Regions from separate parts of the Paenibacillus sp. 2RAB27 genome, predicted to be linked through region 2. Evidence: riboswitches for the same ligand, from Rfam matches in the RefSeq annotation. Region 2 holds a riboswitch; each other region holds the start of a gene.

The links. Region 2 has a riboswitch for thiamine pyrophosphate ahead of thiC (phosphomethylpyrimidine synthase ThiC). Riboswitches for the same ligand answer to the same signal wherever they lie in the genome.
Region 1: linked by a shared signal. The riboswitch ahead of AB4114_RS09270 (thiamine phosphate synthase) and the one ahead of thiC (phosphomethylpyrimidine synthase ThiC) in region 2 are both predicted to bind thiamine pyrophosphate.
Region 3: linked by a shared signal. The riboswitch ahead of AB4114_RS33800 (ECF transporter S component) and the one ahead of thiC (phosphomethylpyrimidine synthase ThiC) in region 2 are both predicted to bind thiamine pyrophosphate.

The regions. Positions count from the first base shown of each region.
Region 1 covers NZ_JBFRGR010000005.1:54,572-59,534, reverse strand. Annotated here, with positions in the region: gene AB4114_RS09285 (thiazole synthase) at 1-148, opposite strand, end outside; gene thiS (sulfur carrier protein ThiS) at 153-356, opposite strand; gene thiO (glycine oxidase ThiO) at 340-1,563, opposite strand; gene AB4114_RS09270 (thiamine phosphate synthase) at 1,579-2,184, opposite strand; TPP riboswitch at 2,326-2,424, opposite strand; gene hflK (FtsH protease activity modulator HflK) at 2,606-3,613, shown strand; gene hflC (protease modulator HflC) at 3,610-4,482, shown strand; gene AB4114_RS09255 (MBL fold metallo-hydrolase) at 4,544-4,963, opposite strand, start outside.
Region 2 covers NZ_JBFRGR010000029.1:36,526-41,488, forward strand. Annotated here, with positions in the region: gene AB4114_RS27695 (beta-galactosidase) at 1-290, shown strand, start outside; gene thiC (phosphomethylpyrimidine synthase ThiC) at 358-2,127, opposite strand; TPP riboswitch at 2,223-2,332, opposite strand; gene AB4114_RS27705 (AbrB/MazE/SpoVT family DNA-binding domain-containing protein) at 2,458-2,694, opposite strand; gene AB4114_RS27710 (sugar phosphate isomerase/epimerase family protein) at 2,974-3,828, shown strand; gene AB4114_RS27715 (Gfo/Idh/MocA family protein) at 3,831-4,847, shown strand; gene AB4114_RS27720 (glucosamine-6-phosphate deaminase) at 4,867-4,963, shown strand, end outside.
Region 3 covers NZ_JBFRGR010000055.1:12,399-17,361, reverse strand. Annotated here, with positions in the region: gene pyk (pyruvate kinase) at 1-476, opposite strand, end outside; gene AB4114_RS33810 (AraC family transcriptional regulator) at 602-1,384, shown strand; gene AB4114_RS33805 (DUF3105 domain-containing protein) at 1,407-2,102, opposite strand; TPP riboswitch at 2,334-2,443, shown strand; gene AB4114_RS33800 (ECF transporter S component) at 2,584-3,180, shown strand; gene AB4114_RS33795 (ABC transporter ATP-binding protein) at 3,185-4,684, shown strand; gene AB4114_RS33790 (energy-coupling factor transporter transmembrane component T family protein) at 4,675-4,963, shown strand, end outside.

The DNA of each region.
Region 1 (4,963 bases), on a different contig from region 2:
CCTCAAAAATGTTCATCCGACGAACGGCAAACGTCAGAATTTGGGACTCACTAATATCCACCGCTTGTTTTTGAATCTGAAAATCAGGAAACTTCCCCGTACCTAGCAACAGACGTGAACGAAACTCATATGGACCGATTTTTAACATATCTTTATCCTCCTCCAACGAAATGAACGATCTCAATTTTGTGACCTTCCGCAAGCTCAGCACCAGCGTGATCCTCTTTATGTAAAATGGCTGCGTTATGCTCAACCACGAGCATTTTGTCGCTTAGGTCGAAATGCGCAAGCAGCTCCACAACGGTCCTAATCGTATCGGGTACGTCAACCTGCTGACCATTAATGTGCAGTTTCAATGCTTATCAATTCCTTTCCTGTAGCTGAAAATATGTCTTGACCCTGCTGACTCACTCGCGTGGTCTTTGGCGAAAAATCCGGGCTGAAGGCATCCAGCCAAGGGGCTATCGCACTATTCCCTTGGTCTCCTCCGCCATCTCCGCCCAAAATCCAATCCGCCATCACCCTCCCGGTGATCGGGCTCAGCAGAATCCCGTTGCGGTAATGACCGCACGCTGTATACAAGCCCTCCACCGTCGGTACTTTGCCGATGTAGGGCAGCCCGTCGGCTGTCTGCGGGCGCAGCCCCGACCAAGCCTTCTCCCACTCTGCATCGCCGAGGGCGGGCATCAGCCCCCTCGCGCGATCCATCAGCTCGGCTAAGCCCGAGAGCGATACCTTGCGGTCATAGCTGTGCGGCACGACCGTCGCGCCGACCACCAGCCGTCCGCCGGCTTTCGGAACGATATAGCACCCTGGCGAGAACAGGGTTTTCTTCAGGAGCGGCTTCGGCGTCCTAACGGAGAAGCACTCGCCTTTCACGGGATACATCGGCAAGTCGATGCCGATGCCCGCTAGCAGCTGACCGCTCCACGTGCCTGCGGCGACGACCACGTGGTCGCTGTAGAGCGGACCAGCGGCCGTCAGCACGCCGATGACGCGCTCCTGCGCGGTCAGCAGCCCTTGCACCTGGGCGAACGGTTGCACCTTCGCCCCAAGCACCTGCGCCGCCTGCGCGAATGCCGCCGCCAGCAACGGAGCATCGACCTGCCCATCTTCGGGCAGGTACAGGGCTCCGCGCGTGGCTGCGCTCAGCGCGGGCTCTATAGCCGTGGCTTCAGCTGCGCTGAGCCACTGGGCTTTCTCGCCCGCGGCGCGCTGGAGCTTCTCCCGCGCGCGCAGCTCCTCCTCTTGAACGTCGCTGAGCGCGACGTTCAGCAAGCCCTCACGGACGAGACCGATGTCGATGCCCGTGAGTTCTCGAAGTTCCCCGCTCAGCTCGGGGAACATGGCACGGCTTTGGCGCGCCCATTGGAACAGGGCGCCGGTGTCTTCCATCTCGGACTGCGCACCGAGCATGCCTGCTGCCGCAGCAGAAGCTTCGGTGCTGAGTTGGCTGCGCTCTAGCAGTGTGACGAACTGCCCTCTTTTAGCCAAGTAATATGCGATGGATGTACCGATAACACCACCGCCAACGATGATGACATGGGATCTTGCTGCTGACATTTCGCTCACCTCTATTTAATGAAGCTCATCATGATAGGCCAGAACGGCTCCAAGGGGATCCGCTGCTTCCCATATTCCGCTCATCACCGCGATGCCGGATGCTCCTGCATCCAGAACGGACTTTACCCTTGCAGGTGTCATCCCGCCTATCGCAATCACCGGAATATTAACGTGATGAACTAATTGTCTTAACTGCTCCAAGCCCCTAGGCGGCACGCCCTGCTTAGAGTTGGTCGCAAAAATATGACCGAACATAAGATAATCAGCCCCTTCTTTTTCACGCCACATCGCCTCGTCTGCCTGATGCACAGAGACTCCGATGCGCTGTATCCCACGGCAAAACTCATCCTGAATAACAAGCGATGGCGTCGAGCCTGGAAGCTGAAGCCCCCCTGTTTGCAAGGCTAGAGCGATAGAGGGAAACCCGTTGACGTACAGTCTTTTGGCAGGAACCCCTTGCTCCAATAAGTACTGAACGCCGATAAACACTTCGTCCAAGGACTTCGTTTTCTCGCGAATATGAATCGCTGTGACATACGGGTGAATCTGCGCCGCAATCTTGGCGATCTCGGACCATGTATGCTTCCCGCCCGATATGACATGCAACTCTTTCTCCGACACCTACGGCCCACTTCCTCTCCACCAAACACCACTTGTCTTTACAGCACTATTCATCCCGACTTAGTAAGTAACACAAAAAAACCACTTTCCTCAGGAAAGTGGTTGTAGGCTGCCTCATCATAAACAGATATAAAATCGGCTCCAAAGCTCGTTCCACTTTCCTCCGCTGGCATAAACCAGATCAGGTTCAAAGGGTTCAGTCTACACTGTCTCAGCCTCTCGGCGCCCCTAGGGATTCATTCGTATGCAATTACTAAACATCATAGCATGACAGCCAACTCTTGGAAATAACAATTTTCCATTCATCTTACAGTCGACCTAGTCTTTCTCAGCTTGCTGAGAATTACGTCTCCTTATTGAAACCATTTCCAAAACTTCCCGTATAGAATATCAGTAAATCTTATATTAAGGGGTGTTTGCCATGGAACCATTTGTACTGCCAGAACCCGATCGACGAAGACCCTCTTCCCTTCCGCCAGGTTTGATGACCAAAATTGTTATCGGCCTTGTTATCGTTCTCGTCCTTATTTTTGGATCGTCCACCTTCTACACGGTACAGGAGCATGAGAAGGCGGCTATTTTAACATTAGGCAAATATACGACAGAGAAGGAAGCTGGGCTTCACTTTAAACTCCCTTTTCCTATTCAACAGGTGATTGTACTTCCTGCCAAAAAGACGCAACGGATCCAAATCGGCTTCCGTGAAGTAGGTGGCAAAATCACTCCCGTAGAAGAAGAAGCGATGATGATCACGGGGGATGAAAATATTTTATCCGCTGATGCCGTGGTGGAATGGAATATCAGTGACATGCGGAACTACTTGTACAATATTGATAATGCAGAACTATTCCTACGTAACTCGGCGAGTGCAGCGATTCGTTCCGTTATCGGCGCTACGGCGCTAGACTTTGCCATTACAGAAGGAAAAACCGAGGTCCAAGGCAAGGTCAAAGAACGATTGATTGAGATGCAGACGAAGTATCAAACGGGTATTCATATTGTCGATTTGAAATTCCAAGATATCGAGCCGCCAGCTGGCGATGTACAGAATGCTTTTAAAGATGTAACCAATGCGCGTGAAGAGAAAAATACGAAGATTAACGTGGCGACGAAATACGAAAATGATATCCTTCCAAGGGAGCGCGGTAACGCTCAAGCACTGCTTGAGAATGCAGAAGCTCAGAAGAAATCACGGATTTTGAATGCGCAGGGGGATGTGGCGAAGTTCAATGCCCTGTATGCGGAGTATGCCAATAATAAATCAGTAACAGAGAGCAGACTTATCATCGAGACGTTAGAAAAAATATTGCCGAATGCCAAAATTTTCATCAGCGACAGCACGGGCGAAACGGTCAAATATTTACCAATTAATGAGCTGTTGCGCACACCTGCTGCTGCAACTGGTACGACTGGAGGGACTGCGAAATGACCTTACAAAGCAAATGGATTATGAGATCCATCCTTGGTATCGTTGTCGTCATTTTGTTCCTGATTTCCATCTTTATTGTCAAAGAAGGCCAATACCGCGTCGTTCTCAAATTCGGAGAAGCCGTTCGTATCCAAACAGAACCTGGTATTCATTTTAAAATTCCATTCATTGAATCGGTTCGTACGCTTCCCAAATATCAGATGGTGTATGATAGCAAGCCTACTTCCATTTTGACCAAAGATAAAAAGCCGATCGAAGTTGATAACTATACGGTATGGCGCATTGATGATGCTCAGCAATTCTTGCGTACGATTCAATCGATCACTGGTGGGGAAGAGCGTATTGATGCCGCAGTGTACAACACCGTTAGACGGAAGTTATCGGAGATTAATTACAGCGATATCATTAGCGAAAACACCCAACGTGGTAACTTGAACGACGAGATTACGAAGGAAGTTTCCGAGTTAATGGAGCGCGATAACTACGGGATCCAAATCGTCGATGTGCGCATCAAACGCACGGATCTGCCGGATTCCAACAAGCAAAGCGTATATAAACGGATGATTTCTGACCGCCAATCTATTGCGGCGAAGTACTTGTCCGAGGGCGATGAGGAGTCCAAGAAAATCACCTCCAAAGCCGACAGACAGGCGAGTGAATTGATCGCGCAAGCGCAAGCAGATGCGAAGAAAATCGTGGCTGAAGGCGAGCAAGAAGCAGCTAAAATTTACAACTCCGCTTACGGCCAAGACCCTGCCTTCTACAATTTCTATCGTACGCTGGATAGTTACTTGGTGTCATTTAAAGGGGAACCGGTCATCATGCTGCCTATCGATTCGCCGTACACGAAAATTCTACTTGGTAAATAATATTGGTGAACGCCGTAAAGCATACACATCCTAGGATGTGTATGCTTTTTACTTTATTTCTCTAGCTGCGGAACTTGGTCACCCACTCCCCATCCGCCGGAATCACAACCTGCTCCAACAACCCTTCCACTACCAATCTCCCCCGCAAATCCGCTCGCGTCACATGACAGTGATTGATCGCATCCATGTGCACGGCGACGATTTTCGTGAATGGTGCGTATCGGCATAGGCTTACCACGTCGTTCGCATCCATGGTGATGGGATCCCCCACTTCGAACTGTGCACCGCCTGCATTAACGACCGTCCAATCTGGCAGATGCGTCTCCAACGCTTGCTGTACGTCGTCACACCAAATCGTATCTCCCGCGAGATATAGGGTCGGCTCGTTCTCCGCTTTGAACACAAAGCCTGAAACCTGTCCCATCATCTTCCCAATCTCCCCAGTCCCATGCTGTCCACCTGTTCGGAACAAAGTTACTCC
Region 2 (4,963 bases):
TGTATGCGTATGCTCTTAAGTCAGCTGGCGTTGATGCGGAACTGACATGGGTAAAAGGCGGGCAGCAGCCGGGCGTGTATGGACGGAAGCTCAGCTTTGACAGCGGTTCGTTGTTTATCTTCGTCTCGGAGTTCGGCGTGGATACGCAGGTTGAAGTGACCGATCCGGCAACGGGCCGGAGCTATGCGTTCGAGCTGGAAGCCGAGCGTACGGTGATGTTCGCCGCGAATTCTGCGGGCGAGTTGTTGGCGGTGTATCGACTTGAGCAGGTGCAGGTCGAGGTGAAGTAGTAGCAGCTGGATGAAAAAAGGGTTGCACGCGCAATGCACGCGCAACCCTTTTTTTCTATAACATCACTTACGTATATAGGGCGTGGCCCGCTTTCTTAAACTCCTCCGATTTTTCACTCATCCCTTGTTCAATGGCTTGAGCTTCCTCAAGGCCTTGTAGTTTGGCGTAGTCTCGGATATCTTGGGAAATCCGCATGGAGCAGAACTTAGGGCCGCACATCGAACAAAAATGAGCGATCTTGGCACCTTCTGCAGGGAGTGTCTCATCATGGTATGCGATAGCTCTTTCTGGATCCAAGGATAAGTTGAATTGATCATGCCAACGGAATTCAAAACGTGCCTTGGATAACGCATTATCGCGATCCATGGCGCCTTTATGACCTTTGGCCAAATCAGCGGCATGAGCAGCAATTTTATAGGTGATAACCCCTTCACGAACGTCATTTTTATTGGGCAAACCCAAATGTTCTTTGGGAGTTACATAGCACAACATGGCAGTACCAAACCAGCCTATCATGGCAGCTCCAATGGCAGAAGTGATATGGTCATAGCCTGGCGCAATATCCGTTGTAAGCGGTCCTAATGTGTAAAAAGGAGCCTCATCACAGATTTCAAGTTGTTTATCCATATTTTCTTTGATTAAATGCATGGGCACGTGACCAGGACCTTCTACCATGACTTGTACATCATGTTTCCAGGCGATTTTGGTGAGTTCGCCTAGTGTTTCTAGTTCTGCAAACTGGGCCTCATCATTCGCATCTGCAATGGAGCCTGGGCGTAAACCATCGCCTAAAGAAAAGGATACATCATAGGTTTTCATGATTTCACAGATCTCTTCAAAATGTGTATACAGGAAGTTTTCCTGATGGTGGGCGAGACACCAGGCTGCCATAATGGATCCGCCTCGTGAAACAATACCTGTCACTCGTTTGGCAGTAAGAGGAACATAACGCAGCAGCACACCAGCATGAATCGTAAAGTAATCGACACCTTGCTCAGCTTGTTCAATAAGCGTGTCACGGTATACTTCCCACGTCAAATCTTCTGCTTTTCCATTGACTTTCTCTAGTGCTTGATAAATTGGAACGGTACCAATAGGAACAGGGGAATTACGAATAATCCATTCCCGGGTGGTATGAATGTTTTTACCCGTTGAGAGATCCATAATATTATCAGCGCCCCAGCGAGTAGCCCATCTCATTTTTTCCACTTCTTCTTCAATGGAGGACGATACAGCAGAATTTCCAATATTCGCATTGATTTTTACGAGAAAGTTACGTCCAATAATCATTGGCTCACTCTCAGGGTGATTAATATTGGCGGGGATAATCGCTCTACCACGAGCGACCTCGTCTTTCACAAATTCCGGAGATACATTTTCGCGAATCGCGATATATTCCATTTCGGACGTGATGATACCTTGACGTGCATAATGCATCTGGGTTACGTTACGACCTGTTTTCGCTCTCATCGGGTGACGATGTAAGCCTGGAAAAACTTCGGTAACGTTCTCTTCCTTGGTATATCCGTTATCTTCCGGTTTAATCGTTCTTCCTTCATATATTTCTACATCGCCGCGTTCTACAATCCAATTCAAACGATTAGGCGCAATACCTGCACGAATATCGGTTTGGATTTCCTCATCTGTATAAGCACCACTTGTGTCGTAGACACGCAAAGGGGCGTTTTCCTGTTCGCCGTAAGCGCCCGTGGTAGGACTCAAAGTGATTTCACGCATAGGAACTCGGATGTCCTTTCGTGAGCCCTCGACATACACTTTTTTGCTTCCCGGAAAAGAGGAAATTGAAGAAGAGTCGGTTTCTTTACTTGTTTCCATTGACATTTACATGCCTCCTATAATCGATTTGATCAAGCGGAGGATTCATGCTGCGAAAAAAAGACCGCATCTCTAATAGAGGCGGTCTCCTGGTATACAAAGAGATCTTGTGTTCCTCCGCTGGCATTATCCAGATCAGGTTTAACGGTCGATAGTTATAACTATCCTCTCAGCCTGGTCTCACCAAGCTCCCGTGATTATGCACTTAGGTATTTAATCTACACTTTATTTCTAACTATTGCAATCGTTATTTTATAAAAAATAGCCCATCAGGATCATCCCTGAGGGCTTATGTTCGACTTTGCCGATGTTCGTGCGTCACGAGAATTACTACGTAATCTCTTCAATACAATTGCCGCATACAAGCTTCCCTTTGAAATAGGTCATGTCCTCGAAATTCCCACAGAACACACAAGCAGGCATATACTTCTTGAGCGTAATACGCTCAGGGTCCACATAGACTTCGATGGCGTCACCGATCTCAATATGGAGTGTCCGACGCAACTCAATAGGTAAAACAATCCGTCCCAATTCGTCAACTTTTCTTACAATTCCCGTTGATTTCATACAATTACCTCCTTTTTTCATGAACAAAGGAACTACTTCTCGTAGTTACAAAGACTCATATTGTGTATATAGACTATTCCACATATGCACTCAAATTCCTTTTATTTACTGGCTGTGATTTTCATGTAGTTGCCCATATCCATACTGCTGAAAGAAAGCGAAAAAAATGTAAACTTACTTCAATAGAAACGTCAACTTTGACCGAGACAATCTTGGTATAGTTAGGAAAAATAAGAAGAAAACAGAATCGCATGCTCAAGCGAAGGTGGAGGTTATTCATTGATTTGGAATCGATTAGGCGTACTGACGGATGAAGTATCTCCGGATTTCGAGAAAGCGTTGAATTGGGCTGCAGAGCAGGGTTTGCAACATGTTGAAGTAAGAGTTGTGAATGGCATGAATGTATCCGTGTTGGCTGACGATCAGATCGTTGGCATCCGCAAAATGGTTGAAGAGCGTGGACTGTATGTCTCCGCCATTGCATCTCCTTTGTTTAAATGCGCGTTGGATCCGAAGCGAATGGTTGAATCGGGGGACACGTTTGGGCAGAAGGAGGAGAGTGTAGAGGAGCATTTTAAGAAACTGGATAGAGTGATCGAAATCGCAAAACTGCTGGGGACAACGCGCATCCGTATTTTCTCGTTTTGGCGAGAGTTGGAGCCGGAGCAGCATCGTGATGAAATTGTTCATCATTTAAAAAGGGCAAGCGACATTGCAGCACGCGAAGGCGTGATCCTGCTCCTAGAGAATGAGCCTTCCTGTAACGGAGGCTTTGCGGAGGAAGTGGCGGCACTTGTTTCTGCCATCGATTCTCCAGCTGTTCGGGGCCTTTGGGATCCAGGCAATGAAGCGTATGGCGCCAGAGAGGCATTCCCAAGCGGGTACCAGTACATGAAAAATGCCTTGGCCCATGTTCATCTGAAGGATGCTTACATTCGTCAAGATGGAACACCGAAATGTGTGCCTCTTGGTTCTGGGAATGTGGATATAACAGCTCAAATTAAGGCGCTTGAAGCGGATGGGTATGCGGGGTTGTATACGATTGAAACGCATTTTGTTCCAGAAGGCGGAACCCAGCTGACAGGTACGCGAATGACGCTGGATGCCCTTCGAGCTCTGCTTGAGGAGGTGTAGGGTTGGCTAACTGGAGGTTCGGCATTATCGGCTGTGGATCGGTAGCGGATTTTCATATCGAGGCTATTCGTCAAATCGAAGAGGCAAGCCTAGTCGTGGTATCTAGTCGAGTGGAAGCGAAGGCGCAAGCGGTTGCTGAGCGAGAAGGCTGCACCTGGACGACGGACTACCGTGAGCTCTTGACTAGGTCTGATGTGGATATCGTCTGTGTCACAACTTCAAGCGGGAGTCACGCTGCTATCGGTTTGGAGGTTGTGAATGCGGGCAAGCATCTGATTATCGAGAAGCCAATTAGCATGAATGTGACTGACGCGGAGCGGCTTGTGCAAGCGGCACGAGCAAATAATGTTACACTTTCTGTCATCTCTCAGCGGCGATTTGAAGCACAGAATCAAGCTATTAAACGGGTTTTGGATGAAGGTGATCTCGGTAAGCTTCTGCTGGTTGAGGTGTCACTCCCCTTTCATCGATCCCAGTCTTATTATGATAGCGCGAAATGGCGCGGAACGATTGCCGAAGATGGAGGAGCTCTGATGAACCAAGGGATTCATTGCTTGGATTTGCTGCTGTGGTTCGCTGGTGACGTACACACTGTCTTTGGCAAGGTGGCTACTCAGACGCACGAGATGGAAGCGGAGGACTTGGGTTTAGCCATTTTGCAATTTAAAAATGGCGCGTTCGGTACGATCATGGCCTCGACCAGCATTGCTCCGGGCTTTGCAGCGACGATTAATCTGTACGGGGAAAAAGGCTCGATCAAGCTGGAAGGCTCGACGATTGTCCATTGGACAGTGCCAGGGCGAAGCGAACCGACTTGGGCAGAGTCAGGTGCCTACGGCGGCATTACCGATCCGCGCAGCATTGTGTCGGATTTTCATCAAAGCCAGCTGCTCGACGTCATGGCTGCCATCGAAGCCGGCGATGAACCGCTGGTTACGGGGGAATCTGGCCTGCGAGCGGTACAGCTAGTTGAACAGATTTATAAGAGTGCTGCCGAAGGGCGGCAGCTGACTATATGATAATTGGAGGAACGATCCTATGAGCGAGCCACAAGTACAAGATCAACCTGTTTGGCATACACGAATCGATGCGTTGAAGGTTAACGTGTATCAGAACCGGATCGCGTTGGGGCAAG
Region 3 (4,963 bases), on a different contig from region 2:
GGTAAGTTAACACCTTTGCGTTGCTTCAACTGAGCGGGGTTCAAGACGCTGCAAGTCACTTCTGCGCCATCGATCATTTCAACACGCAGCTCGATGGAGCCATCGTCGATCAATACGAGATTGCCTGGCTTAACATCCTGCGGCAAACCTGGGTAGTTCACCGATACACGGCTGGAATCGCCGATAATTTGTTCAGTTGTCAAGACGATGCGATCGCCCGTTTGCAAGTCATAGGAAGCATCTTTCAATTGACCGATGCGGATTTCTGGACCTTTGATATCCATAAGAATCGGGATAATAACGCCCATTTCTTGCGCAGCTTGGCGAACACGCTGAATACGACCGCGGTGCTCATCCAAATCGCCATGTGCCATATTTAAACGCGCGACGCTCATGCCGGCGCCAATTAATTCTTTCAGGGTTGGGACGGAGTCGCACGCAGGACCCATTGTACAAATGATTTTTGTTTTACGCATCGTGAAGGACTTCCTTTCGAATGTAAGAGATTAGTTGGCTTCATTATATGCCTTATCCATGTGATTTTCTATGAACTATAGTATGATATATGTAATATAGTATGATACAAGGGGGCGAGGATTTTATGCAGCTAACTGGCATTCACTATGATAAAAGCAGTACATGGAACGAGGAACAGCCCATAATGCGCCCGGACTGGACACTTGTTTTCGTGATCTATGGCCGCTGTGTGTACTGGGTCAATGAGAAGAAACAAGTGCTAGAGAAAGGGCAATGGCTCCTCGTCCCGAGAGAAACTCCCTTCTATGGCCGGAGTGTGCCAACGAAAATACATGAGAAATTTGTGCTGCAATTTGACGCGCAGGCAGCACAAGACATCTTTCCGCTACTGCAACAATCGTCCTACACCTGTCGCCAGACCGGCAAATTCGACATCATCGCAGATCGGCTGCGTTTGATCCATCGCGGCTGGCAAGACAAACAGCCCTATTACATGGCGCTATGTGAAGCGCATCTGCAAGAGCTGTTTGTGTTTCTCCAACGGGAGTCGGATCAGGCTGCCACAACCTCGACAACCGCACTTCTCGTGGAGCAAATGAAGGGCTATATCCAGAATCATTACCGCGAGCATGTCACCAAGGACGAGTTAGGCAGCTGTATCAGCCGCTCGCCGAATTATGCAGCTTCGCTTTTTCGCCAAGTCACGGGTCAAACGATCAGTGAATTCGTTCACGTCACGCGAATCAAAACAGCCGTCTACATGCTGCGTCATTCCGCCCTGACCGTCACCGAAATTGCCGAGTTTATTGGCTATAACGATCCGTCTTATTTCTATCGTGTATTCCGAAGAATGACAGGTTTAGTACCAACCGAACTAGTTTCAGATCGTGAAACGATTCGGAAATAATTCGCAAGTAATTCGCAAGTAATTACATCGTTCCGCCGCCGAGCCGCACGTTAGCAGGAATTTGCTCAGGACCTTTGTTGATATAGTCGTGAATGAACGTTCCAACACTAGCTTCATCGAATTTGGCGAGTGACATTGTTTTCGTCCAAGCCGTAACCACGACCTCTTGATCGGCTGGCACATCGACATTGGGAACTGCTAGCACACCAGCACCAGCCGTCTTGAAGTGGGTCAAGTAGTCAAGTCGATCGAGCAGCTCCTTCGGTGCATCGGGATGGTAATGGATGATGATATCGCCATGCTCCAAGTTGTGGACAAGCATCTCGTAACCAGGTCTTTCCTTATAGAATCCGAATTTCAAATCATGTGGGCTATGCGTACCTGAAGTAGGGATTTTCATCTCGTACATCAAGGTGCCATCTTTATGATCGCGTCCGTAATCCTTATCTGTTGTGACCTGAATGTTGGCATGGAAATTAAGCTTATCTAAGCTGTACTTGCCTGCGGAGCTTTGAATGAGTGAAGTACCGACGCTGCCGAGAGCGATGATGAGCAGGGCATGTGAGAGAAGGAGCCATGTTTTATGTTTCTTTTTTAGGGCTTGCTTTTCAGCCTTTTTCAACCGCGAGGTGTTGTCTTTGTTTATTCTTGCTGCGAGTACATAACCAATGATAGCTGCAATGAATAGAGCTAGTCCGATATAGAACAATATGGTCATCAATTTCAATCCCTTTCTGCATCGTGGAATCATCCACCCTGAATAAGTTTCTTTGTTGAAAAATAAGAGGACACTACAAATTGTAGTTTTTCTAAGGGGTGGAAGTCAACTTCTAATGTTATCCTGATTTTGGCATGTTACCAGTGCAGACGAGCATGGGGAAGTTTCTCCGTTTCTTTGGGAAAAAAAGGATTGCCAAAGAGCAGATAATCCGCTACAGTTAAGCCAAATGAATAGCAACACGGGTGCTTGATGAAGTCAGGCTGAGATAGTGGCCCTATGCCACTGACCGTTAATCTGATCTGGATAATGCCAGCGTAGAGACCTGATGTGCTTTTTTTATGCACAAATGTTCAAGCCTGCCGGTATTCCGGTGGGCTTTTTTTGTCCTTAAAAGGCAAAAAAGACCATGTATCCAAGATTGGCGTGTTCGCTTATCTCATTGACAAATATGAATGGGGAAAAAGGAGTCGAGAAGAAGATGGAGCAAAAGGAAGCAAGTAAAAAAGGGTTGAAGCTGACAGATATTTTGATCACGATTGTCATTTCAGCCGTGTTTGGTGTGATTTATCGGATTTGGGGACCGATCTATGATCTTATGAAGCCGCTAGGCTTACATGCAGAGCAGTTGAGCTATGGCATGTGGTTCATGGCGGCAACGTTCGCGTTCCTCGTGATTCGCAAACCAGGCGTTGCCCTGTTGGCTGAAGTTGCAGCCGCAACGATCGAGGCCTTGTATGGCGGCCATTGGGGCGTGTCGACGCTCGTCTTTGGATTGCTGCAAGGGCTTGGTGCTGAGCTAGTGTTCGCGGCTTTCCGCTATCGTCGCACCAATGTGGGAGTAACCATACTTGCCGCTTTCGCTTCCGCCATCATGTCCATCTTTGTGGATACGTATTATGGCTATATTGATCAGCTGGCATTCTGGAATTATCTATTATTCATTGGTTTACGGTTACTGGGTAGCGCTTTGATCGCGGGTGTATTCGCCTACTATTTGACAGGTGCTTTATCCCGCACAGGTGTATTGAATCTGATTCGTCCAGTTTCCAAAAAAGATTACGACGTACTGGGGTAACGAGATGAGCGAAGGAATGAGCGTTACGAATCTACGGTTAAAATATCCCGGCGATGACGCCCCCCTGATCTTTCAGGGGGTTTCCTTTTCCATCGAGCGGGGTGAGAAGGTACTGCTGCTGGGACCTAGCGGCTGTGGCAAATCGACCCTGCTTCAGGTGTTGAGCGGAATTGTGCCAGACATGATTGAGCTGCCGCTCAAAGCGGATGAGATTCGCAGGCCTAGCCGGTGGGGGTATGTGTTTCAAGATCCAGATACACAGTTCTGTATGCCTTATATTGATGAAGAAATCGCGTTCGTGTTGGAAAATCAGGAAGTGCCGCGGGAAGATATGCCTGCGCGCATCCGGTATTACTTGGATTTGGTCGGGGTGCATGTGCCTGATGCGCATACGTTGATTAGTACGCTGTCCCAAGGGATGAAGCAGCGGTTAGCGATCGCAAGTGTACTGGCGCTTGAGCCAGAGGTGCTCTTTCTCGATGAGCCGACGGCGCTGTTGGATGATGAGGGTACGAAGCAGGTATGGGACACGATTCGAGCCATTAGCGGGGACAAAACTCTCCTTATTGTCGAGCACAAAATTAGCGGCATGCTGGATTTGCTCGATCGGTTGATCATCTTAACTCCAGAAGGCAAGGTATTGGCCGATGGACCGCCGCTTGCCATGTTTGAAGCTTACAAAGAGCAAATGAGGGAATATGGCATTTGGTATCCTGAGGTGTGGGAGGACTATGCCAAGGAGAATCCGCAGGCAGCGGTGAGGGGAGACGACCTATGGAATGGGCATCCCACTAGTGTGGTGCCGTTAGCACCCGTTATGGTCTTCCAGGATTTCGTCGGTGTTCGCGGAGGACAGATCAGGACCTCTGTGGATAACTTTAGCGTTTATCCAGGGGAATGGATCACCGTTATCGGTGCCAACGGTGCAGGCAAAAGCTCGCTCCTCCTCGCGATCATGCGGCTCGTCCCAACCCGCGGAAGCTGTGTGATCGCGGGCGTGAAGGGCAACAAAGTCGAGCACCTTGCGGAGCAAGTCGGCTTTGTGTTCCAGAACCCGGAGTTCCAGTTCGTCACGAACTCCGTGGAGGAAGAGCTGACCTATGGCTTGCCAGAGGGTCAGCCGAGGAACGAGCAATGGGCAGCGGCTGAGCTGCTGCTCCGGGAATACGACCTGCTCGCGCTGCGCGAGCGGCACCCGTTCCAGCTCTCGCTGGGCCAGAAGCGCAGGCTTAGCGTGGCGTCCGCGATGGTTCGCGGGCCACGCATCCTGCTGCTAGATGAGCCCACCTTCGGGCTCGATGCGCGCGGCACGCTGCGCATGCTCGAGGGGCTGGAGCGGCTGCGCGCCAGCGGGACCGTGATCGTGATGGTGACACACGATCACGAGATCGTCAAGCGCTGGGCAACGCGCGTCTGGCAGGTCGAGGCCGGGCGCGTGACGGAAGTCGAGCACGCATCCATTATTTATGCTGTCCCGGGAGGAGAGCCGCTGCTATGCAAATAACGTTCCCCTTTCGCGAAACATGGCTGCATCGGGTAAATCCGGGTGTGAAGCTTGTCTTATCGATTCTGCTATTCATCGTTGTCGTCTTCACTCATAATCTCAATATGATGCTGTTCCTGACGTTAGGCGCGTTGCTTCCGCTGGCGCTATTATCCGGACATCCTACGAAGAGACTGCTGCTCTATGCGTCACCATTTCTGCTGATTTTCGTGTCCTCCACAGCGGGCATGATGATGTTCGGTATCGGGGAGACCGAATGGTTTCATCTTGGGATCATTC